DNA from 3 places in the Isoptericola sp. NPDC056573 genome. Region 1 is predicted to be linked to each of the others. Evidence: riboswitches for the same ligand, from Rfam matches in the RefSeq annotation. Region 1 holds a riboswitch; each other region holds the start of a gene.
The links. A riboswitch is a leader RNA that binds a small molecule or an ion and turns the genes downstream of it on or off. The one in region 1 is predicted to bind S-adenosylmethionine.
Positions count from the first base shown of each region.

Region 2: it holds a riboswitch for S-adenosylmethionine, as region 1 does, so the genes downstream of both, ACFQ8E_RS12105 (methylenetetrahydrofolate reductase) here and ACFQ8E_RS14015 (O-acetylhomoserine aminocarboxypropyltransferase/cysteine synthase family protein) in region 1, are expected to answer to the same signal.
Region 3: it holds a riboswitch for S-adenosylmethionine, as region 1 does, so the genes downstream of both, ACFQ8E_RS19230 (aminotransferase class V-fold PLP-dependent enzyme) here and ACFQ8E_RS14015 (O-acetylhomoserine aminocarboxypropyltransferase/cysteine synthase family protein) in region 1, are expected to answer to the same signal.

Region 1 is NZ_JBHTUY010000007.1:148,558-157,844, forward strand. It holds gene ACFQ8E_RS13990 (ABC transporter permease) at 1-244, shown strand, start outside; gene ACFQ8E_RS13995 (ABC transporter permease) at 241-1,158, shown strand; gene ACFQ8E_RS14000 (dipeptide ABC transporter ATP-binding protein) at 1,155-2,882, shown strand; gene ACFQ8E_RS14005 (M20/M25/M40 family metallo-hydrolase) at 2,879-4,279, shown strand; gene ACFQ8E_RS14010 (GNAT family N-acetyltransferase) at 4,387-4,854, shown strand; SAM riboswitch class IV at 4,941-5,054, shown strand; gene ACFQ8E_RS14015 (O-acetylhomoserine aminocarboxypropyltransferase/cysteine synthase family protein) at 5,069-6,397, shown strand; gene ACFQ8E_RS14020 (LLM class flavin-dependent oxidoreductase) at 6,394-7,713, shown strand; gene ACFQ8E_RS14025 (LLM class flavin-dependent oxidoreductase) at 7,904-9,145, shown strand; gene ACFQ8E_RS14030 (NtaA/DmoA family FMN-dependent monooxygenase) at 9,227-9,287, shown strand, end outside.
Region 2 is NZ_JBHTUY010000006.1:28,712-37,998, forward strand. It holds gene metE (5-methyltetrahydropteroyltriglutamate--homocysteine S-methyltransferase) at 1-1,897, opposite strand, end outside; gene ACFQ8E_RS12105 (methylenetetrahydrofolate reductase) at 1,923-2,969, opposite strand; SAM riboswitch class I at 2,975-3,081, opposite strand; gene ACFQ8E_RS12110 (NADP-dependent oxidoreductase) at 3,175-4,083, opposite strand; gene ACFQ8E_RS12115 (YbdD/YjiX family protein) at 4,124-4,372, opposite strand; gene ACFQ8E_RS12120 (carbon starvation CstA family protein) at 4,356-6,626, opposite strand; gene ACFQ8E_RS12125 (NYN domain-containing protein) at 6,782-8,044, shown strand; gene ACFQ8E_RS12130 (alpha/beta fold hydrolase) at 8,064-8,906, opposite strand; gene ACFQ8E_RS12135 (TetR/AcrR family transcriptional regulator) at 9,015-9,287, shown strand, end outside.
Region 3 is NZ_JBHTUY010000013.1:66,794-76,080, reverse strand. It holds gene ACFQ8E_RS19260 (O-succinylhomoserine sulfhydrylase) at 1-339, opposite strand, end outside; gene ACFQ8E_RS19255 (rhodanese-like domain-containing protein) at 336-812, opposite strand; gene ACFQ8E_RS19250 (hypothetical protein) at 1,079-1,249, shown strand; gene ACFQ8E_RS19245 (hypothetical protein) at 1,269-1,805, opposite strand; gene ACFQ8E_RS19240 (protein kinase) at 1,909-3,096, opposite strand; gene ACFQ8E_RS19235 (RNA polymerase sigma factor) at 3,096-3,776, opposite strand; SAM riboswitch class IV at 3,863-3,979, shown strand; gene ACFQ8E_RS19230 (aminotransferase class V-fold PLP-dependent enzyme) at 4,014-5,456, shown strand; gene ACFQ8E_RS19225 (CsbD family protein) at 5,530-5,703, opposite strand; gene ACFQ8E_RS19220 (NAD(P)-dependent oxidoreductase) at 5,814-6,710, opposite strand; gene ACFQ8E_RS19215 (MerR family transcriptional regulator) at 6,760-7,167, shown strand; gene ACFQ8E_RS19210 (amidase) at 7,168-8,646, opposite strand; gene ACFQ8E_RS19205 (GNAT family N-acetyltransferase) at 8,732-9,287, shown strand, end outside.

The DNA of each region.
Region 1 (9,287 bases):
CCTGCTCGGGGGCGCCGTGGTCACCGAGACGGTGTTCTCCCGCGTCGGGCTCGGCCGGCTCACCGTGCAGTCGGTCAACCAGCAGGACGTGCCCGTGGTCCTGGCGATCGTCGTGCTGTCGGCGCTCGTCTTCGTCGTCGTCACCCTCGTGGTCGACCTCGTCTACCCCCTGCTCGACCCCAGGATCCAGGTGCGGGCCCCGCGCCGGGCCCGCACGAGGCGACCCACGGCGGTGACCGCATGACGCTCCAGACCCTCTCCCGGCCCGCGGCCCGGGCCGCCGCTCCCGTCCCGGCGACCGCCGCCGGCGCGGCGCGCGACGGTCGCCCCCGGGCCGCCGTCCGCGCCGTCCGCCACGTGCTGCGACGGCCGGGGCTGCTGGTCGCCGTGGCCGTGCTGCTGCTCGTCGCCGCCTGGGCGGTCGTGCCGCAGGCGTTCACCGCCCAGGACCCGCTGGGCGGCGTCCCCGCCGACCGGCTGCAGGCGCCGTCGGGCGCGCACTGGTTCGGCACCGACCACCTGGGGCGCGACGTGTACGCCCGGGTGGTGCACGGCGCGTCGCTCACGCTGCGCACGACGGCGCTCGCGGTGGTCGTCGGCCTCGTCCTCGGTTCCCTGCTGGGCCTGCTCGCGGGCTTCCTGCGCGGCTGGGTGGACGACGTGATCGGCCGGCTGGTCGACGTGCTCCTCGCGATCCCGAGCATCCTGCTTTCCCTGGCGATCATCACCGCGCTCGGCTTCGGGCCGGTCAAGGTGGCGATCGCGGTGGGCATCGGCTCGGTGGCGACCTTCGCCCGCGTCATGCGGGCCGAGGTGCTGCGCGTGTCGACCTCCGTGTACGTCGAGGCGGCCCGGGCGTCCGGGCTACGTTGGCCCGCCGTGCTCGGGCGCCACGTGCTGCCGAACTCCTCCGGCCCCGTGCTGGCGCTCGTCGCCCTCGACTTCGGCACCGCCGTGCTGGCCGTGTCCGCGCTGAGCTTCCTCGGCTACGGCACGCCGCCACCAGCGCCCGAGTGGGGCGCGCTCGTCTCCGGCGGGCGCGACTACCTCGCCACCGCGTGGTGGCTCACCACCCTGCCCGGGCTCGTCATCGTGGCCGTCGTGCTCGCCGCCAACCGTGTGTCGCGGGCCCTGGAGAAGTCGGGAGAGGACCAGTGACCGGAGCAGCACGCCCGCCGGCGGCGGAGGCGCCCGCGCCCCAGACCCCGGTGCTCGAGATCAGCGGCCTCGAGGTGGCCTACCGGGCCGCCGACGGCGGCACCCGCCCCGCCGTGCGGGGCGTGGACCTGCGGGTCGGGGCGGGAGAGGTGGTGGCCCTGGTCGGCGAGTCCGGCTCGGGCAAGAGCACGACGGCGCACGCCGCCCTGCACCTGCTTCCCCGCGGCGGCGAGGTCACGGCCGGCCGCATCCGGCTCGACGGCCGGGACCTGTCCGACCTCACGGCGAAGGAGTGGCAGGACGTGCGCGGCCGCCACGTGGGCCTGGTGCCGCAGGACCCGACCGTCTCCCTCAACCCGGTGGTCCGGGTGGGGGACCAGGTCGCCGAGGTGCTCGTCATCCACGGGTTGGCGCGCCGCGCGGACGCCAAGGTCCGCGCCGTCGAGCTGCTGCGCCAGGCCGGCGTGGACGACCCCGCGGCGCGGGCGCGCCAGTACCCGCACCAGCTCTCGGGCGGCCTGCGTCAACGGGTGCTCATCGCGATCGCCATCGCGGCCGGGCCCCGCCTGATCGTCGCGGACGAGCCGACCAGCGCCCTCGACGTCACCGTGCAGCGCCGCATCCTGGACCACCTCGACTCGCTCGTGCGCGAGACGGGCACCGCGGTGCTGCTCATCACCCACGACCTGGGGGTGGCCGCCGACCGGGCCGACCGCATCGTGGTCCTCGAGCAGGGACTGGTGGTCGAGGAGGGCCCCGCCGCCCGCCTGCTCGCCGAGCCGCAGCACCCGTACACGCGCGCGCTCCTGGCGGCCGCGCCGAGCCTGGCGAGCTCGCGCCTCGTCGTCGGCGGCGACCGCGGCCCCGCCCCCGACGCCGAGCGGCGCGCGGAGCCGGCGCCGTCCTCCGTGGAGGGCACGGCGTCGCCGGTGCTCGCGCTCGACGGCGTCCGCAAGGAGTTCCCGCTGCCGCGCGGGGCGGAGCGCCGCACCCTCGTCGCGGTCGACGACGTGAGCCTCGCCGTGGGGCGGGGGCGCACCTACGCCCTGGTCGGGGAGTCCGGCTCGGGCAAGAGCACGACGGCGCGCCTGGCGCTGCGTCTCGAGCAGCCCACGGCCGGGAGCGTCGTGTTCCGCGGCGAGGACATCACGGACGCGCGCGGACGGGAGCTGCGCGCGCTGCGACGGGGCTTCCAGGTGGTGTACCAGAGCCCGTACGCGTCGCTCGACCCCCGGTTCACGGTGGAGCAGATCGTGGCCGAGCCGCTGCGCGCCTACGGCGTCGGCGATCGTGCGGAGCGCGCCGACCGGGCGCGGGCCCTGATCGAGGACGTCGCGCTGCCGGCCGACGTGCTGCGGCGCGGCCCCCGGGAGCTCTCCGGCGGCCAGCGCCAGCGCGTCGCCATCGCGCGGGCGCTCGCCCTGCAGCCGGAGCTCGTCGTGCTGGACGAGCCGGTGTCCGCGCTCGACGTCTCGGTGCAGGCGCAGATCCTCGAGCTGCTGGTGCGGCTCCAGGCCGAGCACGGGCTCGCGTACCTGTTCATCTCGCACGACCTCGCGGTCGTGCGGCAGGTGGCCGACCAGGTCGGCGTGATGAGCCGCGGCCGGCTCGTGGAGCAGGGTGCGGCGGACCAGATCCTGCTGGACCCGCAGGAGGAGTACACGCGCGAGCTCGTCGCGGCCATCCCCGGCCGCCGGGCCGTGCAGAGGCTGGAGACGGTATGACGACCACGACGACCTCCACGACGACGTCCACGACGACGGCGGCGCCCACGAGCGGCGGGCGGCGGCTCACGACCGAGGAGGTGCTCGCGGGCCAGACGGTCGAGCTGTTGCGCGCGCTCATCCGCAACGCGTGCGTCAACGACGGCACGGTGGGCTCGGGCCAGGAGGTCCGCAACGCGGAGACCATCGCGGACTTCCTCGACGGCGCCCGGCTGGAGCTCGAGCGGGTGGAGCCGCAGCCCGGGCGCACGTCGCTGGTCACGCGCGTGCACGGCACCGACCCGACGGCGCCGAGCCTCGGCCTGGTCGGGCACACCGACGTCGTCCCCGTCGAGCCGGACGGCTGGAGCCGCGACCCGTTCGGGGCCGAGCTCGTCGACGGCTGGGTCTGGGGCCGGGGCGCGATCGACATGCTCGGGCTCACGGCGGCCTACGCCGTCGTGACGCGGGCGCTCGCGACCTCCGGCCGCCCGCCGCGCGGCGACCTGCTGCTCGCCGCCGTCGCGGACGAGGAGCACGGCAGCGTGTGGGGGGTCGACTGGCTCACCACCCATCGGTGGGACCTGGTGCGGGCCGACCACGTGCTCACCGAGTCCGGCGGCGTGCCCGTGGGGCCGCTCGGGGCGCGGACGCTGGCCGTGGGGGAGAAGGGCGGCGCCGGCCGGCTGCTGCGCGTGCACGGCCGGCCCGGGCACGGCTCCGGCCCGTGGGGCAGCAGGAACGCCATCGTCATCGCCGCGGAGGTGGTGCGGCGCATCGCCGCCGCCCGCGGCCCCGTCGTCGTCGGCGACCTCTGGCGCCGGTACGTGGACGCGCTGGCGCCGGAGCCAGACCTGCGCGCCGCCCTGCTCGACCCGGAGCGGCTCGACGACGCGCTCCCGCGGCTCGGCGCCCTCGGCGCGGTCGCGCACGCCACGACGCACACGACGCTCGCCCCGACCGTCATCGGCGCCGGGTCCAAGCCGAACGTCATCCCGGGCCTGGCCGAGATCACGCTCGACATCCGCGTCCTGCCGGGCACCCGGCCCGGCGACGTCGAGGCGCTGCTCACCGAGACCCTCGGGGACCTGGCGGAGCACGTCGAGATCGTGGGCGACCGGTTCGGCGAGCCCTCCCTGTCGCCCACGGACAACGACCTGTACCGCGTCATCGAGCGGACGGTGTCGGCCCGCACCGGGGGCGCCCCCGTGGTGCCGACCCTCGGCACGGGCGGCACCGACGGGCGGTTCTACCGGCGCCGCGGCGTCCCGGCCTACGGCTTCGGGCTGCTCAGCGCCGACTGGGACCCCGGCGCGTGGCGCGGGCTGTTCCACGGCAACGACGAGCGGGTCGACGTCGCCTCCCTCGAGCTCACCACCGCCGCGCTGCACGACGTCGTCACGACGTTCCTGCGCTGAGGGCGGGCATGGGAACGGCCACCGCCAGGGTCCCCGGCCCCGCGACTCCCGGGGACGGCCCGCCGGGACCGGCGCGATGGGTCGCCACCGGATGGGACGACCGCCGCGTGGCCGCCCTCCGGGACGCCATGGACGCGGACCTCGCGCCCCGCTACGCCGCCCTGCGCGCCGAGCGGGCCCGCCTGTTCGCGGCGCGCGCGCCCGGCGGCCTCCAGGTCGTGCCGACGGCCGAGGAGGTCCTCGTGACCTGGTTGGCCCTCGTCGGCGACGAGCCTGTCGCGACGGCGTCGCTGCGCCGGCTCGGCACGCCGGACGCGGCGACCGACGCGGTGACGTACGAGGTCAAGCGGCTCTTCGTGCGCCCCGCCCACCGGCGGCGCGGCCTGGCGGCCGCGGCGTTGACGGCGGTGGAGGGCTCGGCGCGGGAGCGGGGGATCGGCGAGCTGCGGCTGCAGACCGGTGTGCTGCAACCGGAGGCGGTCGCGCTCTACGAGCGCGAGGGGTGGCGGCGGATCCCGCCGTACCCGCCCTACCCGCCCGAGTCGAGCGTCTGCTTCGTCAGGTCGCTGCGTTAGCCGGGACAGCACGTGCGGGTCCGGCATACGAGACCGCGCCGGACCGGGGTTGACGGCCGCGCCCTCGTCGGCTTCCCTGCGCCCCAGGTGACGAGCGCCAGTGCCAAGGCCCGGCTGGCTGGCCGGCAACCCTTCGACGTGACGGGGTGCCCCGGGAGCGACCTGACCGCCGCGCGACCGCGCGGGGGTAAGCACGGTTCTCCTGGAGACGACGTTGACGACCCTGACCGAGACGCACCCCACCGACCCGACCCGGCCCCACGGGTTCACGACGAATCAGGTCCACGCCGGAGGTTCCGAGGGCGACGGCCCCGGGAGCGCCAGCCCGCGAGCGACCCCGATCCATCTCACGGCGGGGTTCCGGTTCGCCGGCTACGAGGACGCCGAGGCGCACTTCGGCGCCGGCGAGGGATACGCGTACACGCGCCACGGCAACCCGACCACGGAGTCCGTCGAGCGCCGGATCGCCCGCCTGGAGGGCGGTGCCGAGGCGCTGTTCCTCGCCTCGGGCCAGGCGGCGATCACGACGACGCTCCTCGGCCTCGTCGGCGCGGGCCAGCGCGTGCTCGCCTCGCCCAGCCTCTACGAGGGCACGCGGGGGCTGTTCCTGGAGAACCTGCCCCGCCTCGGGATCGAGTCCGACTTCGTCGCGGACCCCGCGGACGTCCGCGCCTGGGAGCGGGGGATCACCCCGGACACCCGGGTCGTGTTCCTGGAGTCGATCCCCAACGCGCGCGGCGACGTGCACGACCTCGCCGCGATCGCGCGGGTCGCGCACGCCCGCGGTCTCGCGTTCGTCGTCGACAACACGCTGGCCACCCCGTACCTGCTGCGACCGATCGAGCACGGCGCCGACGTCGTGGTGCACTCCGCGAGCAAGTTCCTCGCCGGGCACGGGTCGGTGCTGGGCGGGGTGGTGGTCGACGCCGGGACGTTCGACGCCGAGGCGTCGGGCCGGCTGTACCCGCACCTGGTCGCCCCGTCGCGGCTCGGCGGGGCGAGCCTCGTCGAGCGGCACGGCGGCCGGGCCCGGATCGCCTACCTCCGCGAGAGCGTCGCGCCGCGGTTCGGGCCGACCCCGTCGCCGATCAACGCGTTCCTCGTGGGGCAGGGCGTCGAGACGCTCTCGTTGCGCGTGGCACGGCAGAGCACGAACGCGCTGGCCGTCGCGCGGTTCCTCGAGGGGCGGCCGGAGGTCGACCACGTGGACTACCCGGGCCTCGGTTCGAGCCCGTCGGACGGGCTCGCGCGCCGCTACCTGCCCGACGGGCAGGGCGCCGTCCTGCAGGTGACGCTCCACGGCGGCGCGTCGGCGGCGCGCCGGTTCGTCGAGGGCCTGGGGATCGTCACGCACATGACGCACGTGGGCGACGTGCGCTCCCTCGTGCTGCACCCGGCGAGCACCAGCCACGTGCTGCGCACCCCGGCCGAGCAGGCCGCGCAGGGCGTCCACCCGGGCACGCTGCGCCTGTCCGTCGGCATCGAGGACCTGCCCGACCTCCTGGACGACCTCGAGCGCGGCCTCAAGGCGGTGGCGGCATGACCCGGCTGCAGCACCTCGGCTGGTTCCTCGCGCGCGGCTTCGGCCCGCACGGCTGGGGCCACGACTCCCTCGGGTGGGGCTACGACTGGACCCGGCCGGACCTCTACCAGGAGTCCGCGCGGGCGCTGGACCAGGCCGGGCTCGACCTGCTGATCATCGAGGACGCGCCGTCCCTCGGCGGGCCCGAGACGCTCGACCTGCGGGTGCGCGCCGCGTTCGGCGGGCCCAAGCACGACCCGCTCCTGCTGGCCCCGTACCTGTTCGCCGCGACGCGGCACCTCGGCGTCGTGCCGACCGTGAACCCGGCCGCCGTCCTGCCGTACACCGCGGCGCGGCAGCTCGCCTCGCTCCAGCACCTGTCCGGCGGGCGGCTCGGGATCAACGTCGTGACGGACGTCGGCAGCGCGCGGCACTTCTCCGACGCGCCACCGCTGTCCCACGACGCCGCGTACGACCGGGCCGAGGAGTGGCTGGCGGGGGTGCGCGACCTGTGGCGCAGCTGGGACGACGGCGCGCTCGTCGCGGACCCGGTGACCGGCCGGTACGCCGACGGGTCGCGGCTGCGGCCGGTGCGTCACCGCGGCGAGCACTACGCGTTCGACGGGCCGCTGAACGCGATCCCGTTCCCGGACGGGGACGAGCCCGCGATCGTCTCGCCCGGCGGGTCGGCCCGGGGCCTCGGGTTCGCCGGGGCCAACAGCGACGTGCAGCTCGCGCTGGCCCCGCTGACCCAGGAGGGCGTGCGCGCCTACCGGGCGAAGGTGCACGCCGCGGCCCGCGACGCGGGGCGGGCGCCCGAGGACGTCAAGGTGCTCTTCGCGATCAAGCCCGTGCTGGTGTCCAGCCCCGAGGAGGCGGACCGGGTGGTCGCTGCCTCGGCGCGCCCTGACGAGGCGACCCTGCTCCGGGTCGCCGAGCAGCAGTCGAGCGACCTGGAGACGGACCTCACCGCCCTCGACCTGGACGCGCCGCTGCCGCCGGGGACGTTCGGCGAGCACGTGTCGCACGGGTCGGTGCGGCGGCTCGTGGGGGACCACGACGTCGCGACGACGCCGCTGCGCGCCCTGCTCACCGCGTTCGCGCGGGCCGGGCGGATCGCCGACCGCAGCGGGTGGGTCGGCACGGCCGACGAGCTCGCCGACCTGATCGAGGAGCTCGGCGAGTGGGGCAACGACGGCGTGCTGCTGTGGGGCGACCTGCACCCGGTCACCGTGCACCGCACGCTCGACGAGCTGGTGCCGATCCTGCGCCGCAGGGGGATCCTGCGCACCGAGCACGCCGAGGGTGGCCTGCGCGCCAACCTCCGCAGCTTCTGACCGTGGCGGCCGGGGCGTCCGCCGCCGGCCTGCCGGGCCGACCGTCTCACCTGAAGAGACGCTCGGCCGGAACCCTGGGGCGCCGCGCGCCGCGGACCTAGGTTCCCGCCACCGGGACCGGCCGTCATCGCCCCGGGGCCCCGGGCCCCGCGGCGGCACGGACATCGACGCAGACTTCGAGGAGCAGCACATGTCGAGCACCACCACCCCGAACAGCATCCCGTCGGCCGCGCGACCGGTCGTCGCCGTCGCCCTCGACGGCGCGGGCTGGCACCCGGCCGCGTGGCGGGAGCCGGCGGCCCGCCCCGAGGCCCTGACCGACCCGCACTACTGGGTGGACCTCGCCCGGCGTGCCGAGGCGGGCCTCGTCGACCTCGTGACCTTCGAGGACAGCTTCGGCCTGCCGACGGTGCCGTACGACGACCCGGACGGGGAGCGCGTCGACCGCGTGCGGGTGCGGCTCGACGCCGAGCTGGTCGCCGCGCGGGTCGCCCCCGCCACCCGGCACGTCGGCCTCGTCCCGGTGGTCACCACCACGCACACCGAGCCGTTCCACGTCTCCAAGGCGCTCGCCACGCTCGACCACACGAGCCGCGGGCGCGCGGGTTGGCAGGTGCGGGTGTCGGCGGTCGCCGCCGACGCGGCCCTGACCGGCCGTCGCGAGGTGCCCGAGGTCGCGTTCGAGGACTTCCTCGCGGTGCGCGGAGCCGAGCACGTGGCCGACCTGTTCGACGAGGCCGTCGCCGTCGTCGACACCGTGCGCGCGCTGTGGGACTCGTGGGAGGACGACGCCGAGATCCGCGACGCCGCGACGCGCCGGTTCATCGACCGTGACAAGGTGCACCGGGTCGACGCCGAGACGCCCTGGTTCTCGGTGCGCGGGCCGTCGATCACGCCGCGCCCGCCGCAGGGCCAGCCCGTCGTGACCCTGCTCGCGCACGCCGCGATCCCGTACGAGGCGGCCGCCCGGGCGGGCGACGTCGTGTTCGTCACGCCCGCGGACGACGCCGGCGCCCTGGCCGTGCTCGCCGACGTGCGCGCGGCCGAGGAGCGCGTCGGGCGCACCGGCGAGCCGCTGCGTGTGGTCGCGGACCTCGCCGTCGTGCTGGACACCCCGGGGGAGCGCGGCGCGGACCGCCTCGCGCGCCTGGACGACCGTGCCGGCGGGCCGTGGGTCACCGACGTGCGCGTCGTCGTGGGCAGCGCGGCCGAGGTCGCCGACGTCGTGGAGGCGTGGGTGCGGCTCGGGTACGACGGCGTCCGGCTGCGGCCCGCCGTCCTGCCCGACGACCTGGACGCGATCACCGCCGACCTGCTGCCCGAGCTGCGGCGCCGTGGGCTCGCGCGCAACTCCTACGACGCCGACGGCGCCACCCTGCGCGGGCTGCTGGGCCTGCCCGCCGACGTCCCGAACCGCTTCGCCGCCGTCTGAGACGGCCCTGGCAGCGCCGACCGTGGCAGCGCCGACCGTGGCATCGCCGACCGTGACACCGCCGACCGAGAGGACCCGACCATGAGCATCCCCGAGAACAAGCCCCGCAAGCAGATCATCCTCGGCGCCTACCTGGGCGGCG
Region 2 (9,287 bases), on a different contig from region 1:
CCTCCAGGTCCGCGATCTCGTCGCGCAGGGCCAGGCCCACCTGGTTCGCGGTGTCGCCGAGCGGCTGGTCGTCGCGCACGAACGACCACGCGAGGATCGTCACCGGGCCGGTGAGCATGCCCTTGACCGGCTTGTCGGTGAGCGACGCCGTGTACGCGGACCACTCGACGGTGATCGGCGCCGGGCGCTGCACGTCCCCCCACAGGATCGGCGGGCGCACGCAGCGCGAGCCGTACGACTGCACCCAGCCGTTCGCCGTCACCGCGAACCCGTCGAGCTGCTCGGCGAAGTACTGCACCATGTCGTTGCGCTCGGGCTCGCCGTGCACCAGCACGTCGAGGCCCAGCTCCTCCTGCAGCGTCACGACGCGCCCGATCTCCTCCCGCATCGCGGCGGAGTAGTCGGCGTCGGCGAGCTCGCCCTTGGTCCACGCGGCGCGGGCCTTGCGGATCTCGGGGGTCTGCGGGAACGAGCCGATCGTCGTCGTGGGCAGCGGCGGCAGGTTCAGCCGCGCGGCCTGGGCGGCCGCGCGCTCCGCGTACGGGCCGCGGGCGAAGTCGGCGTCGGTGAGCGCCGCGGCGCGGTCGCGCACCTCGGGCACGACGACGCCGGCCGCCGTCGCGCGCGAGGCCACGGCCGCGGTCGACGCGGCGAGCGCGTCCTCGACGGCCGCGCGACCGTCCGTGAGGGCGCGGGCCAGGGTCGCGACCTCGCCCACCTTCTGGTCGGCGAACGCCAGCCAGTCGCGCAGGCGCGGGTCGAGGGTGGTGCCCGCCGCGTGCTGGTCGTACACCTCGTCCTCGACGTCGTGCGGCACGTGCAGCAGCGACGTCGACGTGCCGACGGCGAGGGCGCCGGCGCCGAGGCCGCGGAGCGCCTCGACGGTGCCGAGCTTGGCGGCCAGGTCGGCCCGCCACACGTTGTGGCCGTCGATCACCCCGGCGACGAGCGTCTTGCCCTCGAGGCCCGGCACCGGCCCGGCGGGCACGGCGCCCTTGACCAGGTCGATCGCGATCGCGTCGACGTCGGTCGCGGCGAGGAGCGCGAGGGCGTCCTCGTGCAGGCCGCCGAACGGCGCCGTCACCAGGATCGCGGGCCGCTCGCCGTCGGCGTCGTCGGTGGCCGTCGCGAGGTCGGTCGCCAGCGCGCGGTAGGCGGACGCGATCGCCGCGTGCAGGCGCTCGGCGGGCACGTCGAGCGAGTCGGTGACGAGCGCGGGCTCGTCGAGCTGCACCCACGGCACGCCGACCGCTGCCAGGGCGCGCAGCAGGTCGGCGTACGCGGCGACGACGTCGTCGAGCCGGTCGAGCGGGTGGAACCCGTCGCCCGCCTCGTCGGCCGCCTTGGACAGGGCGAGGAACGTCACCGGGCCCACGAGCACGGGGCGCGTGGTGACGCCGGCCTCCTTGGCCTCGGCGTACTCGCGCACGATGCGGTGGTCGGCGAACGAGACCGGCGTCGTCTCGCTGATCTCGGGGACCAGGTAGTGGTAGTTGGTGTCGAACCACTTGGTCATCTCGAGCGGGGCGTCCTCGCCGCGGCCGCGGGCCACGGTGAAGTAGCCGTCGAGCTCGAGCGAGCCGTCCTCGTCGTCGAGCAGGTCGCGGAACCGCTCGGGGACGGCGCCGAGCAGCGCGACGACGTCGAGCACCTGGTCGAAGTAGGAGAACGACCCCGGCACGGAGCCGTCGTCGGGGTTCAGCCCGAGCTCGACGAGGCGGCGGGCGGTCTCGCGGCGCAGCGCGCCGGCCGTGACCTCCAGGTCGACGGCGTCGGTGCGCCCGGCCCAGAACGACTCGACGGCCTTCTTGAGCTCGCGGCGACGCCCGATGCGGGGGTAGCCGAGGATCGTGCCGCCGGGAAATGCCGCGGCGGGGGTGGTGCTGGTGGTGGACATGAGCACTCCAGAGTTCGGGCTCCGCTCAGACGGCGGGAGCCTGGGTCGGGATGCTCGGTACCCACGGCCTTCTGGCCAGGTCCGCGCCGTCCGACGTGACGTCGGCCGGCGCCGGTCCGCCGAGGTGGACACCCTCGAGCAGGTCCAGAGCGGGACGGTACTTGTTGAACGTGTACACGTGGATGCCGGGGGCGCCCGCGTCGAGCACGCGCTGGGCGAGCTCGACGGCGCGCGCGGTCCCGTAGGCGTGCTGCGCCTCCGGGTCCCCCGCGGCGTCGAGCGCGTCCAGCAGGTGCCGGGGCGCGCGGACGCCGGTGAGCTCCTCGACGCGACGGAGCCGGCGCGGCTCGGTCGTGGGCAGCTGCCCCGCGAGGATCGGGATCGTCACCCCGGCCGCGCGGGCCTCGGCGACGAAGTCGGTGTAGGAGTCGGCCTCGTAGAACAGCTGCGTGATGGCGAAGCTCGCCCCCGCGTCCTGCTTCTCCTTGAGGCGCCGGACCTCCTGGGCCCGGGTGGTGCCGGCCTGCACGTTGCCGTCGACGAACGTCGCGACGGCGATCGTCATCGGGCGGGCGGCGCCGCGCAGGGCGGCCCCGGGGTCGGTCGCGCAGCGCCGCGCCTCGACCTCGCGCAGCAGGTGCACGAGCTCGATCGAGGACGCGACGCCGTCGGCGGGCGGCTCCCAGTCCGGCTGGTCCTTCGGCGGGTCGCCGCGCAGGGCGAGGAACGCGCGGGTGCCGGCGTCGAGGAAGTCGTCGATGACGGCGGACACGTCCTCGCGGTGCGCGCCCACGCAGGTCAGGTGCGCCACCGGCAGGACGGGCGTGCCCTCGAGCAGGGTCGCGACGACCTGGCGGGCGGTCGCCCGGTCACCGCCGCCCGCGCCGTACGTCACGGACATGAAGTCCGGTCGTGCGGCGACGAGCCGGCGCGCCGTCTCCCAGAACTTGGGCGCGGCGTCCGGCCGGCGCGGCGGCATGAGCTCGAACGAGACCGTCGGGCGTGCCGGCAGCGCCGGGTGAACTGCCGGCTGAGCTGCCGTGGTGGGCGAAAAGGATGCCTCTGCGACCATGCGTCACTCCATCGATCCTGGCGTGAGCACCTTCGTCCTCGGGAGGCTTCCGTCGGAGAACGGGTTGCTGCGGCGTCGTCGAGCCAGGACTCTCGGCCGCTCTGGATGGCTTGTCACGCGATCGTACGCAGCATCCGCGATACGGGCGAGGATGAGACCGCCTGCTGAGACGATCGCGGATGCCGGGCGACCGGGAACGCCCTGCTCAGGGCACCAGGGGCACCAGCACGACCTTGCCGCCGGCTTGGCCGCTCTCGACCAGGGCGTGCGCACGGGGCGCGTCGGCCAGCGGGAGCACCGCGCCGACGGTGGTCACGAGGTCGCCGCGGGCGAGGGCGTCGACGGCCTCGGCGAGCTCGCCGGCGTCGCGCTCGGACCGCCAGCTGGCCTCGACGCCGAGGTCTGCCGCGGCGTCGTCGGCGATGGTGACGATGCGCTCGGTGCCGCCGCGCAGGGTGATCGAGTCGGGCAGCACGCCCGCGCCGGTGGTGTCGAGGACGGCGTCCACGCCGTCGGGGGCGAGGGCGCGGACCCGCTCCACGAGCCCTGCGCCGTAGGTGGTGGGTGTCGCGCCGAGGGCGGCGACGCGCTCCTGGTTCCGCGGCGACGCCGTACCGATCACGCGGGCGCCGCGGCGCACGGCGAGCTGGACGGCCAGCTCGCCCACCGACCCCGAGGCGCCGTGCACGAGCAGCGTCTCGCCGGGCCGGACGTCGAGGAGGCGCAGCACGCGGGTCGCGGTCTCGGCGGCGACGGGGAGCGTGACGGCGTCGGTCGCGGCGAGCCCGGCGGGCACGCGGGCGAAGACCGACGTCCGGGCGAGCTCGGCGTACCCGCCGCCGACGGCGAAGCCCACGACGCGGTCGCCGGGCGCGACGCCGGCCACGCCGTCCCCGACCTGGTCGACGACCCCCGCCACCTCCAGGCCCGGCACGACGGGCGACGTCGGCGGCGGGCCGCCGGTCGTGCCGGCGCGGGACTTCACGTCCCAGCCGTTGACGGCCGCGGCCTCGACGCGCACGCGCACCTGGCCGGGCCCGGCCTGAGGGTCGGGGGCGTCGGCGAGATGCAGCACCTCGGGGCCGCCGTGGGACTCGAACACGATCGCGCGCACGCGCCCATCCTGACCCGGCCGGCACCGTCGCGCGCGCCGCTCAGCAGCAGCGCGAGCCGGGGTTGCGGTCCTGCTCCGCGTAGTGCTCCCGCCAGAACTCGCGCTCGCCCATCGGCGCGCGGCCGGGGTGGGCCGACCGCTCGTGCGCGACGTACGTCGCGTAGGCGTCGTCGCCCATCACCTGGCGCACGTACCAGCGGAGGCTCGCCCACCCCGCCGACGTCGCCCGGGCCAGCGCCCGGGCGACGTCGTGCACCCTGCCGGTGCGGGGCTCAGTGGTGCCCGGCACCGCTGGACTCCCGCAGGCCGGCGTCGGCCCACTCCTTCTCGATCCGCTTCTCGGTCGACGAGGCGAACAGGCCGGCCGGGGCGAACCGGCGCGACGCGACGGGCGCGTCCTCGTGGTTCTCGCCGCCGCCGGTGCGGAACGCCTTGATCGTCACGACCAGCGACGCGAGGATCACGACGATCGACAGCACCACGAACACGATCGACAGGGTGCCCTGCACGAAGGTGTTGCGGACCACGGCCTCCATGGCCGCGACGTCGGGCGCGGTGCCGAACGACGTCTCGCCGGCGGCGAGCGCGTCCTTGAACGCCCGGTGCTGCGCCCAGTACCCCACCGCGGGCACGTCCGAGAAGATCTTCTCGAACGACGCCCAGATGGTGATCAGCGCGGTGAAGGCCAGCGGCAGGGCCACGATCCACAGCCACCGCCAGTACGCGCGGCCCCGCTTCGCGACGATGGCGAGCACGACGGCGAGCGCGATCGCGGCCAGCAGCTGGTTCGCGATGCCGAACAGCGGGAAGAACGTGTTGATGCCGCCGAGGGGGTCGGTGACGCCCAGATACAGGATCGTGCCCCAGCCCGCGACCATGATCGCGGTGCAGACCCACACCCCGGGTCGCCAGCTCATGTCCTTGAACCGCGGTGCCACGTTGCCGATGGTGTCCTGCAGCATGAAGCGGGCCACGCGGGTACCGGCGTCGACCGCGGTGAGGATGAACAGCGCCTCGAACATGATCGCGAAGTGGTACCAGAAGCCCATCATCGCGGTGCCGCCCACCAGCTGGTGCATGATGTGCGCCAGCCCGAGCGCGAGCGTCGGGGCGCCGCCGGTGCGGGACACGATCGACGGCTCGCCCACCTGGGTCGCCAGGGTGCTGAGCATGTCGGGCGTGAGGTTGACGCCGGCGAGGCCGAGCGAGTTCACGAACGCGACCGCGCCCTCGATGGTGCCGCCGGTGGCGGCCGCCGAGGAGTTCATCGCGAAGTACACGCCGCGGTCGATCGAGATCGCGGCGACCAGCGCCATGATCGCGACGAACGACTCCATGAGCATGCCGCCGTAGCCGATGAAGCGCGTCTGGCGCTCCTTCTCCACGAGCTTCGGCGTCGTGCCCGACGAGATGAGCGCGTGGAACCCGGACAGGGCGCCGCACGCGATCGTCACGAAGAGGAACGGCCAGAGGTTGCCGGACACCACCGGGCCGGTCTCGCCGCTCGCGAACTCGCTGATCGCGGGCACGTTGATCTCGGGCCGCACGATGACGACGGCGCCGGCGAGCACCACGATGACGCCCACCTTCATGAAGGTGGACAGGTAGTCGCGCGGGGCGAGCAGCAGCCACACGGGCAGGACGGCGGCCACGAAGCCGTAGACGATGACGCCGACGGCGATGGTGGTGCGGTCGAGGTGGAAGAACTCGGCGCCCCACGCGGTGTCGGCCACCATGCCGCCGCCGACGATCGCGGCGAGCAGCAGGACGAAGCCGATGAGGGAGACCTCGGTGATCTTGCCCGGGCGCAGGTACCGCAGGTAGACGCCCATGAAGAGGGCGATCGGGATCGTCATGGAGACGCTGAACACGCCCCACGGGCTCTCGCCGAGGGCGTTGACGACCACGAGGGCGAGGATCGCCACGATGATGATCATGATCAGCAGGGACGCGACGATCGCGGCCACGCCGCCGATGCGGCCCAGCTCCTCGCGCGCCATCTGGCCGATGGTGCGGCCGCCGCGGCGCATGGAGAAGAACAGCACCGTGTAGTCCTGCACGGCGCCCGCGAGCACCACGCCGACGATGATCCAGATGGTGCCCGGCAGGTACCCCATCTGCGCGGCGAGCACCGGGCCCACCAGTGGGCCGGCGCCGGCGATGGCGGCGAAGTGGTGGCCGAACAGCACGCGGCGGTCGGTGGGGACGAAGTCCTTGCCGTCCTCGCGTGTCTCGGCGGGGGTGGCGCGGCGGTCGTCGGGGCGGGTGATGTACCGCTCGATGACCTTCGAGTAGAAGCGGTACCCGATGAGGTACGTGCACACCGACGCGAAGACGAACCAGATGGCGTTGATGGTCTCGCCGCGCACCAGCGCGATCATGACCCACGCGACGCCACCGAGCAGCGCGATCGCCGCCCAGAGCGCGATCTTCGCGGGTGTCCAGCGGGGCTTCAGGTCCTCGGCGGGAACCGCCGTCGGGGGGAGCGCGGGGTCGGGGACGATCTCGTCCGTCGCCGTGGTGGCTCCGGGATCTGCTGACAAGGTGAGCCTCCAAGGCGTCGCGTCGGCGGGACCCGACACAGGATAGGGGGTGAAGAAAGGGTGACGGAACGCCCGGATCCTGGACGGTGTGGTGGCGGCCGTGGTAACCCGGCCTGGTCCCGCGGCGGAGCACGCGACGCCGTAGCCTGACGTGCATGGACACCGAAGAGCGCCTCGCCGTCTTCCTCGACTACGAGAACCTGGCGCTCGGCGCCCGCGACCACCTGGGCGGCATGCAGTTCGACTTCAAGCCCATCGCCGACGCGCTCGCCGTCCGCGGCCGCGTGGTGGTGCGGCGTGCGTACGCGGACTGGTCGTACTTCGACGAGGACCGGCGGATGCTGACCCGCCACCAGGTCGAGCTCATCGAGATGACGCAGCGGATGGGCGCGTCCCGCAAGAACGCCGCCGACATCAAGATGGTGGTCGACGCGATCGAGATGGCGTTCGAGCGCGAGTACATCACCACGTTCGTCATGTGCACGGGCGACTCCGACTTCTCCCCCCTCGTCCACAAGCTGCGCGAGCTCGACAAGAAGGTCATCGGCGTCGGGGTGGAGAACTCCACCTCCCGCCTGCTGCCGCCGGCGTGCGACGAGTTCCTCTTCTACGACCGGCTCGAGGGCGTCGACGTGCCCGACGAGTCCGAGGCGCCCGCCCCGAAGCGTTCCGGCCGGGGCGCCGGCAAGGGTTCCGCGCGGTCCGGTGGCGGCCGTGGCGGCCGCGCGAAGGCCCCGGCCCCCGCGGAGGCGCCGGTCGAGACCCCTGACGAGACCCCGTCGGAGGCGCCCGCCGAGACCGCGACCGCGGCGTCGGGCACGACGACGCGCGGCCGCCGCAAGAAGGCGCCGACGGCGGAGGCCCCCGTCGTCGAGCCGGTCGTGGAGCCGGCCGCCGAGCGCGAGGGCGACGTCGAGCAGGAGGACGCCGCGGCCTCCGCGGGCGAGGACGCGCCGATGGAGGTCAGGGTGGCGCAGACGCTCGCCGACCTGCTGGCCTCGACGAGCGGCTCGGTCACGGCGTCGATGCTCAAGCGCACCCTGGTGCGCAAGGACCCCACGTTCAGCGAGTCCGACTACGGCTTCCGCACCTTCGGGGAGTTCCTGCGCTTCCTGGCGGACCGCGACTTCGTCGTGCTGTCCGCAGGCCCGTCGACCGGTGACCCGGAGGTGGCGCTGCCGGAGCAGCAGGACACCGAGGGCGCGTTCGACCTGCTGCGCCAGGTGGTGCGCGACGCGGGCGGCAGCGCGCCGCTGTCCGGGCTGAAGAACGAGGTGCGCAAGCGCCGCCCCGACTTCTCGGAGAAGGCGCTCGGCTACCGCGGGTTCCTGCAGTTCGCGAAGGGTGCTGCTGCCGCCGGCGCCGTCGCCCTCGCGTGGGACGACGACGCCGACGACTACCTGCTGACCGCGAGCTGACCGCCCGCGTGGGTCGGGCTCAGCGCCCGACGAACGCGAGCAGCGCGGCGTTGACCTCGTCCGCGTGCGTCCACAGCAGGCCGTGCGGCGCGCCCTCGACCTCGACGTACTCGGCGTCGGGCACGGCGGCGTGGAAGCGCCGGCCCGAGGCGTCGATCGGCAGGATGTTGTCCTTCGTGCCGTGCAGGATCAGCGTCGGCTTGCCCGCGTCGCGCACGGCCTCGACGTCGGGCCGGAAGTCCTCGATCCAGGTGGGGACGACGGCGTAGGCGGCGACGGGCGCCGAGCCCACCGCGGTGATCCAGTTGGCGCGCACGACCTCCTCGGAGATCCGCGTGCCGAGGTTCTCGTCGAGGTTGTAGAAGTCCTTGTAGAACTGCGTGAACCAGGCGTAGCGGTCGCCGCGGGCGGCGTCCACGATGCCGTCGAACACGGACTGCGGCACGCCCTCGGGGTTGTCGTCGCGCTGCACCAGGAACGGCTCGAGCGACGCGAGGAACGCGAGCTTGGCGACCCGCTCGTGCCCGTGGTTGCGGACGTACCGGGCGAGCTCGCCGGTGCCCATGGAGAAGCCCACGAGCACGACGTCCCGCAGGTCGAGCGTGGTCAGGACGGTGTCGAGGTCCTTCGCGAACGTGTCGTAGTCGTACCCGGAGCCGACCTTGCTCGACGCGCCGAAGCCGCGGCGGTCGTAGGTGATGACGCGGTACCCGGCGGCGAGGAGCTCGCGGGTCTGGAGCTCCCAGCTGTGCCCGTCGAGCGGGTACCCGTGCACGAGGACGACCGGCTGACCGGAGCCCTGGTCCTCGTAGTAGAGCTCGACGGCCGTGCTGTTCTCCTGCCCGACGGTGATGTAGCCCATGGTGCGCCCCTTCGAAAGAGGGGGAGAACGGTCGTTCTCCCGTTGTTCGCTACAGTAGAGAACGATGGTTCTCCCCGCAAGGGGAGGGCGGCGACGAGAGGGTGAACGATGCTCGACGAGAAGGCGGCGCGCGACGCGGTGGTCGTGGCCGCCGACCGGCTGTTCTACGCGCGCGGCGTCCAGGCCGTGGGCATGGACGCCGTGCGCGCCGAGGCCGGGGTGTCCCTCAAGCGGATCTACGGGCTCTTCCAGTCCAAGGAGGACCTGGTGGTCGCGGTGCTCGCCCTGCGCACCCGGCAGTGGACGCAGGGGGTGGAGCGCGCGGCCGCGACGGCCACCACGCCGCGCGACCGGATCCTCAGCGTCTTCGACTTCCTCGAC
Region 3 (9,287 bases), on a different contig from region 1:
GTTGAACACCGCCGACATGCCCGACGCCGTGGCGTAGCAGGCCTCGGCACCCTCGATGAGGCGCAGCCGCTCCTCGAACGTGTGCACCGTCGGGTTGCCGTACCGCGAGTACAGGAACTGCGAGCGCTCGCCGGCGAACGCCGCCTCGGCGTCCGCCGCCGAGGCGTAGGTGTACCCCTGGGTGAGGAACAGGCCCTCGGACATCTCCTGGAAGTCCGACCGACGGTGCCCGCCGCGCACGGCCAGGGTCGCGGGCCGGGCCGTGGCGGGCAGCGGGCGCGAGCCGCCGAAGGTCGTGGGGTCGGCGCCAGGGCCGGTCGGGACCTGCACGCCGCTCATCGGGCCTGCTCCGGGTCCTGCTGCCGGGCGGCGTCGTACGCGCCCCACGGCAGGCCGCGCACCTTCCAGCCCTCGCGGTCGCGGACGCCGTCGAAGCCGGGGCCGCCCTCGAAGCCCTCGAGCACGTTGTACGCCGGGCCGAGGCCCGACGACGTCGCGAGGCGCGCCGCGCCGATCGAGCGCTGGCCGGAGCGGCACAGGAAGACGACGGGGCGGTCCGCGGTCACGCCCGCGGCGGCGAGCTCGGCGAGGAAGCCGGCGTTCGGGCGCCCGCCCGCCTGCACCCACTCGACGAAGACCGGGGTCTTCCCGGCGGTCGCGGTGTCCGGCACGCCGATGGCGCGCCACTCGCCCTCGGTGCGCACGTCGACGAGGACGGCGTCCGGATCGCCGGCGAGCAGGTCCCACGCCTGCTGCGGGGTGAGGTCGCCGGCGTAGCCCTCGGCGGGGCGGGGATCGATCTGGGTGCTCATCGCAGTCCTCCCATCGGTCGTGGCGGTAGCACCCTCGTCCGGACGGGCCGCCGTCGCCGGCGGCCGGCCCGCGGGTTGCTGCGGCGTCGACGTGCCACGTCACTCGGCCGCTCGGGATGGTCCTGGCGATCGTACGACAGCCGTCCGCGTGCTGGTCACCCCGTCTCGGGACGCGAACGCCGCGCGTCCCCGGTGTGCCCAGGCGCGGCCGAAGGTAAAGTCTCCGGCAGGACTCGGGCTTGGCCGCACCTCGAAGGAGACGGACGATGGCAATCCTCGCCACGATCAAGGGGTGGTTCCGGCGCGAGCGCAGGGAGCCGTTGGAGCGTCCGCGCGACCTGCCGCCGCCGCGTCCCGAGGGCGGTCGCCCGCACGAGGCCCCCTACCCCCAGGGCGCGGACAACGTGCTCGGCTGGCGGGACGGCCCTGGCGTCTGACCCGCGGCACACCTGGGGGTCAGTCGTCGTCGTCCTCGCCGAAGTGCGCCACGTGGGCGTCCTGGTGGTGCTTGACGAACAGCCGCAGCTCGACGTCGCGGCCGTCCGCCTGCTGCGTGAGCACGCGGTCGATCCGGTCGGACTCGCGGGTCGCGGCGTCGACGATGACGTCGGCGTGCTCCTTCGTGTCCGCACCCGACCAGGTGCCGGGTTCCGCGAGCACGGCCTGGGCGTCGGCGGTGCCGGCGGCCAGGTCGGTGCCGGTGAGCTGCTCCACCTGGGCCCGGTCGAGGGTGATGACGGTCTTGTCGCTGTCGGCGTAGCGGACGGTGTACGCCGAGGGATCCTTCGCCGCCGGCGCGTCGGCGGTCTCCTCGGTCCCGTCGGCCTGCTCGTCGGCGCCCGCGGCGTCGTCGGCGGGCTGCGTCGCCGTCGTGTCCGACGCCGAGGTGCCCGGGTCGTCGAACTCGGCGTCGGGGGTCGGGGACGCGCACGCGCTCAGGGCGAGGAGGCTCGCGAGGGCGATCGGCGTCAGTCGGCGGGGAAGGTGTCGCATGGTCTCTCCTGGTCGATGGGGCCAGCCCCGTGCGGTGCTGACCCCCGTGAGTCGTCCGCGGCGGCGGAAAGGTTGCACGCGGACCGAGATTTCTTCGTCCGGGTCAGGACCCGGCGCCGACCCGCAGCCGGTGCACGGCCGTGAGGGCGGTCCCGTCCGGGGCGCGGGCCTCGAGCACCACCTCGGCGGCGCCGGCGCTGCTGGCGGTGAGCCGCACGCGCTCGTCGTCGGCCACGTAGGTGCCCGTGGGCAGCGTCCACACCCAGTGCTCCGCGCCCGCGACGTCGGCCGTGAGGGTGACCGGCTCGCCGACGGTCGCCGCCCCGGGCCCGGAGATCGCGACGCTCGCGCCGCCCGCGGCCGAGCGAGGCCGGTCGAGCCAGGCCGTGACGCCGGCGCCCGCGCCCAGGCCGAGGACGGCGGCGGTGACCGCGGCGACGACGACGGCGGCCGGGCGGCGTCGCGCGCGGTCCGGGCCGCCGGTCGTGCCCGGGCCGAGCGCCCCCTCGACGTCGGCCAGCCAGGCTGCGGCGTCGGGGTGCCGCCGGGCGGGGGCGTCGGCGAGGCTGCGGCGCAGCGCGGCGTCGAGGGAGCGCGGGAGGTCGGCGCCGTCGACGAGCCAGGACAGCAGCGCGGACATCGCCCACAGGTCGGCGCGGGTGTCGACCGTGCCGGGGCCGTCCTGCTCCGGCGGCCGGAACCCCTCGGTGCCGCCCGCGACGGTCAGCCCGGAGCTGCGGGCCAGGTCCTTGCTCATGCCGAGGTCGGCCAGGACGAGGCGCTCGTCCGGCCGGACGACGGCGGCGGGAACGCCCTCGACCGCGCCCTCCGGGCCGGTGCGCAGCAGCACGTTGCCGGGGCTGAGGTCCCGGTGCACGAGGCGCGCGGCGTGCACGGCCTCGACCGCGGCGGCGAGCCCCCGGGCGACGGCGAGCACGTCGGCGGGCGTCGCCGTCCACCCGTCGGCCCGCAGGGCCGCGACGCGGGCCGCAAGGGTGCCGCGGTCGGCGAGCTCGAGGACGAGGTAGGGCTGCTGGCGGTCGCTCTCGCCGATGTCGTGCACGGCGACGACGTGCGGGCTCGCCACCCGCCGCAGCGCCCGGCCCTCCGCGATGAACCGCTCGCGGACCTCCGGGTTGAGGCTGTGGTTCTCGGCCAGCACCTTCACCACGACGACGTCGTCCAGGCGCTCGTCCACGGCGCGGTGCACGGTGGCGAACGACCCGACGCCGATCACGTCGCCCACCCGGTACCGCCCGAGCAACGGCTCGGGCGCGGCCGGCGCGGCCATCAGGACAGGCTCCCGAGGGCCGCGGCCACGAGCGCGCGGCCGCGCGAGACCTGTGACTTCACGGTGCCGACGCTGCGACCCAGACGGTCGGCCACCTCCGCGTAGGGCAGGCCCTCGATGTCGCGCAGCGTCACGGGCTCGCGGTAGAGCTCGGGCAGGGCGGCGAGCGCGTCACGCACGGTGGCGCGCGTGGCGATGAGGGAGCTCATCCGTTCCGACGGCCCGACGTCGTCGTCGGGCAGGGGAGCGGTGGCGCGCTGCCGACGCAGGTGGTCGACCACCCGGTGGCGCACGATCCCGTGCACCCACGTGGTGACCCGCGACCCGCCCGCGAACGACCGGACCGACGTCGCCACGGAGACCAGCACGTCCTGGGAGACGTCGTCCACGGCGGCCTCGTCGAGCAGGGCGCCGCGCACGAAGCGCCGGACGACGCCGGACGCGTCCAGCAGCTCCACCAGCAGCTCGGTCGCGGGCGCGGAGCCCGCGGCGGCCCGCCCGCCGACGAGGTCGAGGACGTCGGCGGCGTCGTCCCCGGTCGCCGCGCGGGCGGCGAGCCCTGCGGCGTGGAGGTCGCCGCCGGCGAGGGCGCGGGCGACCAGCTCGGCCGGGGTTCCGACGGGGCTTCCGACGGGGCCTCCCGGAGGCGCGCCGGAGGCCGGAACGGTGCGATCGGGCATGCATCCAGCGTCTCACGCGACCGCATCGTGAGAAGGGGGCGGGCTCCGCTTGACCGTGTGGTGCTGCGCACGCACGATGGGCGGCAGGTCAAGAGCGCCAGCGCGAAGCCCCGGCTCGCTGGCCGGCAACCCTCCTCTCGCGGCGGGGTGCCCCGGGTGACGACCTGGCCCTGCGCCGTCCGGCGCGCGGGCAAGCGCGGGGAGCCACCTCCCCGGCACGACCGAGGAGGACCACGCATGACCACGCTCACCCCCGCGCCTGCGGTGCCCGCCGTGCGCGTCGGCGCCGTGCAGGACGTCGCACCCGTGCTGCCCGTCGTCGGCGGCGACACGCTCGTGCCGCTCGTCGACGGCCGTCAGCTGCCGTACGCCAACCTCGACGTCGCGGCGTCGGCGCCCGCCCTGCAGGCCGTGGCCGACCGGGTCGCGCGCGTGCTGCCGCTGTACGCCAGCGTCCATCGCGGCGCCGGCTACCTGTCGCAGGTCTCGACGGCCCTGTACGAGACGGCCCGCCGCACGATCGGCGCGTTCGTCGGAGCCCGCGAGGACGACCTCACGATCGTCACCCGCAACACGACGGACTCGCTCAACCTGCTCGCGGGCTGCGTGCCCGCCGACCCGGCCACCGGCGAGCCCGGCCGCGTCCTCGTGCTCGACATCGAGCACCACGCCAACCTGCTGCCCTGGCAGCGCGTCACCGACGCGACCGTCGTCGCGGGCGGCCCGTCCGTGGCCGCCACCCTCGCGGAGATCGAGGAAGAGCTGGGGTCGGCCGCTGCCGCGGGCCGCCCCTACGCCCTCCTGGCGCTCACCGGCGCGTCCAACGTGACCGGCGAGGCGCTGCCCGTGGCCGACGTCGTCGCTGCCGCGCACGGCGCCGGCGCGCGCGTCGTGCTCGACGGCGCCCAGCTGGTGCCGCACCGCCGCTTCTCGCTCGCGGAGACGGGCGTCGACTACGTCGCGTTCTCGGGCCACAAGACGTACGCGCCGTTCGGGGCCGGTGCCCTGGTCGGCCGGCGCGACTGGCTCGACGCCGGCACCCCGTACCTGGCCGGCGGCGGCGCCGTGCGCCGGGTGCGCACCACCACGACCGACTGGCACGAGGGCCCCGCCCGGCACGAGGCCGGCTCGCCCAACGTCGTGGGCGCGGTGGCGCTCGCGGCCGCGTGCGACGAGCTCGCCGCCCTCGACCCGTGGGTCGCGGCCGGGCACGAGGACGCCCTGCGACGCCGGCTCGTGGACGGGCTCGGCGAGATCGAGCGCGTCGAGGTCGTCCACGTCTGGGACGACGCCGTCGACCCGGTGGGCGTCGTGACGTTCACGGTCACCGGGTACGACCCCGGCCTCGTCGCCGCGTACCTGTCCGCCGAGCACGGCATCGGCGTGCGCGACGGCCGGTTCTGCGCCCACCCGCTGCTCGGCCGCCTCGGCTTCGACGCCGGCGCCGTCCGCGCGTCGGTGGGCCTCGGCACCGCGGGCGAGGAGGTCGAGCGGCTCGTCGCCGCCGTCCGCTCGCTCGTGACCGAGGGGCCGCAGGCGCAGTACGACGTCGTGGACGGGCTGTGGGTCGTCGTCGACGACCCGCGCCCCGTGCCCGAGGGCTCCGGCCTCGAGGGGCTGCTCGCCACCGCCGCGCTGGGCGCCGACGAGGCGTTCGGCTGCCTGCCCGACGACCTCTGAGCCGTCGGCCCCGCCCCGGGCGGACATGACGACGGGGCGCCACCGTGCGGTGGCGCCCCGTCGTGTCAGCGGGTCAGCCCTTGAACGCGTCCTTGACGTCGTCGCCCGCCTGCTTGAGGTTCGCGCTGGCCTGCTGGGCCTTGCCCTCGGCCTCTTTGCTCTCGTCGTCGGTGAGCTTGCCCGTGGCTTCCTTGGCCTTGCCTTCGGCCTCTTCCGCCAGGTGCTTGGCCTTGTCTCCCAGTCCCATCGGGGCTCCTTCCGTCGGACGAACGACCTCGAGGACCGACCGTAGGCGCGTGCTCGCCGGCTCGCACGCCGACGTCTCAGGTCGTGGTCCTCCGGGTGGCGACCGGCAGGTCAGGGCGTCGGGCGGCCGAACTCCTCGATCAGCACCGGGTACTGCTCGTGACCGTGGCCCGCGGCGACGCCACGGTCGGCCACGGCCTTGAGCAGTCTCGGCAGCTCGGTGCTCACGCCCAGCGCCGCGCTCTCCTCGACGAGGTGCGCCATCGCGCGCGCGTCCGTCTCGAGGGCCGAGGCCTCCGCCGGGAACCTGCCGCTGTCGACCTGCTCCGCGTAGCCGGGCAGCCAGGCGGCCACGCCCTCCGCGATCTGCCGGGCGAACGGGGCGAAGGCGGCGGCGTCCACCCCGGCCGTGCGGAGCATGGCGGTGCCGTGCAGCCACGCGTCGAGGACGCTCCACATCATCGTGAGGCCGGCCGCGTCGTAGAGGGACGCCAGCCCGGGGTCCTCGCCGAGGTGGGTGACGGTGCCGAGCGCGGCGAGGGTGGCGGCGTGCGCGTCGAAGTCCGTCCGGGGCCCGCTGTGCAGGACGACCGCGTCCGCCGTCCCGATCGCGGGCGGCACGGCCATGATCGCGCCGTCGAGGTATCGCGCGCCGCGGCGGGCGGCCCACCGGGCGGTCTCCCTGGCCTGCGAGGAGCTGCTGGACGTGAGGTTGACCAGCGTGGCGCCGGCGAGGTCGACGTCGTCGTGGCCGAGCAGCTCGCGCACGGCGGCGTCGTCGGTGAGGCAGACGATCGTCAGGCCGCCGGGACGGACCGCCGCGGCCGCCGTGGGCGCCAGGTGCGCGCCGTCCGCCACCAACGCGTCGGCCCTGGCGGGGGTGCGGTTCCACACGGTGGTGGGGTGCCCGGCCCGCAGGAACGCGCCGGCGAGCGCGCGACCCATGAGGCCGAGTCCGACGACGGAGACGGGGGCGGGGGACGACGGCTTGTGGGTTCTGGTGACCATGGCAGCATCGTCGACGTTCATACCGGTGTGAAGGTCAAGGGGGAGCGGGATGCGGATCGGTGAGCTGAGCCGCCGCACGGGCGTGCGGACGCACCAGCTGCGCTACTACGAGGCCCAGGGCCTGCTGGACGTCGCCCGACGCTCGAACGGCTACCGCGAGTTCGACGAGGGGGCCGTGCTGCGGGTGCGCCAGATCCGGCACCTGCTCGACGCGGGCCTGTCGTCCGAGGACATCGCCTACGTCCTGCCGTGCGCGGTCGGCGAGGAGCCGCAGCTGCCCGGTTGTGTCGAGCTCCTGACCGCGATGCGCTCCCGCCTGCGGCGTCTGGAGGACCAGATGGCGAGGCTCGCCCGCTCGCGCTCGGCCCTGGCCGGGTACATCGCGGCGGCGGAGCGGGTGGGTGGCGAGACCTACCCGCCGCTCGAGGGCGCGACGGCGGAGAGGGTTCCCGCCTGATCACCAGGCCGGAGGGTGCCGGTCCGCCCAGCGCAGCCGGTCCTCGAGCTGGGCGGCGAGAGCGAGGAGCGTCGTCTCGCCGCCCGGCCGCCCGATCAGCTGGACGCCCATCGGCAGCCCGTCGTCGGTCCAGCGGGTCGGCAGCGTGATCGCCGGCAGCCCCGCCACGTTGAGCATCGACGTCCACGGCGTGTACTGGCACTGCTGCTCGAAGTTGCGCTCGGGGTCCTCGGGGTCGAACCAGCCGAGCGGGCGGGGCGTCGTCGCGAGCGCGGGGGTGACGACGGCGTCGAACCGTGACACCTGCGCGACCAGCCTGCGCTCGAACGCCGTGAGCGCACGCAGCGCCTCGGCGAGCTCGCGGGCGGGCACCTGGCGGCCGCGGCCGATGAGCCACCGGGTGAGCGGCTCGAGCCGGTCGAGCCGTGCGGGGTCGTCCAGCGGGACCGCGGAGGCGCCCGCCATCCACAGGGTGCGGAAGGCGGGGCCGTACGTCGGGTCGGGCTCGAGGGACAGGTCGTCGACCTCGTGCCCCAGGCCGGCGAGCGTCGCCACGCCGGTGTCGAGCGCGGCGCGTGCCTCGTCCGACGTCGTGATCGTGTAGAAGTCGTCCCAGGCGGAGTCGGTCGTGACACCGATCCGGAACCGGCCCCGCACGTCCTCGCCCCCGACGCCCGCCACCTCTCCGCGGCGCGCCGCGGCCAGGTACTCCCCGGCGCGGGCCGACGGCGCGCGCAGCGTGAGCGGGTGCGCCACGCGGCCGTCCGGGGTCCAGGTGAGCATGCCCTCCAGCAGCAGCGCGGTGTCCTCGGTGGTGCGGGCGAGCGGCCCGTTGACGACCAGCCCGCCCAGCGACTCCTGGCCCGACCCCGCCGGCACGAGGCCGCGGCTCGGCTTGAGCCCGACCACGCCGCACGCGGCGGCGGGGATGCGGACCGACCCGCCGCCGTCCGACCCCGGTGCGCACGGGAGCAGGCCCGCCGCGACGGCGACGGCGGCGCCGCCGCTCGACCCGCCCGCCCCGAGGCCCGGGTCCCACGGGTTGCGTGCCACCGGCCCCGCCAGCGGCTCGGTGTACGCGGGGAAGCCGAGCTCGGGGGCGGTCGTGCGGCCGAGGCTCACCATGCCGGCGGCGTCGAGGACGTCGACGATCTCGTCGCTCACCGGCGGCACGACGGCGTCGTCGCCGGCGAAGGCGCGGGAGCCGAACCGGGCGGGCACACCGGCCCGCATCCACAGGTCCTTGTCCCCGCCGGGCAGCCCCCACAGGGTCGCCCGGCCGTGCGCGCCGTCGCGCTCGAGGGCCGCCGTCCGCGCGCGCGCCGCCTCGGGGGCGACGGTGGCGAACGCCCCCAGGTCGGGGTTGGCGCGCTCGATCCGGGCGAGGAAGTGGTCGGCCACCTCGGTCGGCGTGAGCTCTCCCGCGCGCAGCAGGTCGCGCAACCGGGTGGCGGTCATCTCGTGCAGGGCGTCGTCCATGCCCCCATCCTGCGCCGAGCATGGGGTGGTGCTCGGAATGCGGCGCGAGAACGTGCGCACGGGCATGGTCGGCGAGGATGGGCCGGTGATCCACGACCTCGTCCTCGCCGGCCACGGCGTGCGCCTGGAGCCGCTCGGCCCGCAGCACGCCGAGGCGCTGCTCCCCCTGATCGACGCCGACCTCTGGTTCGGCATGACGTCGCCGGTCCCGTCCGGGGTCGCGGACCTCGAGGCGTGGATCGAGGCGGGCGTCGCGACGCCCGGCACGACGGCGTTCGCCGTCGTGGGCGACGACGGCGCGGTGCGCGGGTCCACCCGGTTCTACGAGCTGGCGCCGGGCCCGCGCCGCGTGGAGATCGGCACCACCTTCTACGGTCGCGACTGGTGGGGCGGCACGACCAACCCGGCGTGCAAGCTCCTGCTGCTGCGGCACGCGTTCGACGAGTGGGGCATGCGCCGCGTCGCGCTGCGCGCCGACTCCCGCAACACGCGCTCGTGCGCGGCCATCCGGCGCCTCGGCGCCACGCCGGAGGGCGTGCTGCGCAAGCACCGCGTCGCCGCCGACGGCACGGTGGGGGACACCGCCTACTTCTCGATCGTCGACGACGAGTGGCCCGGCGTCCGCGCCGGCCTCGAGGCCC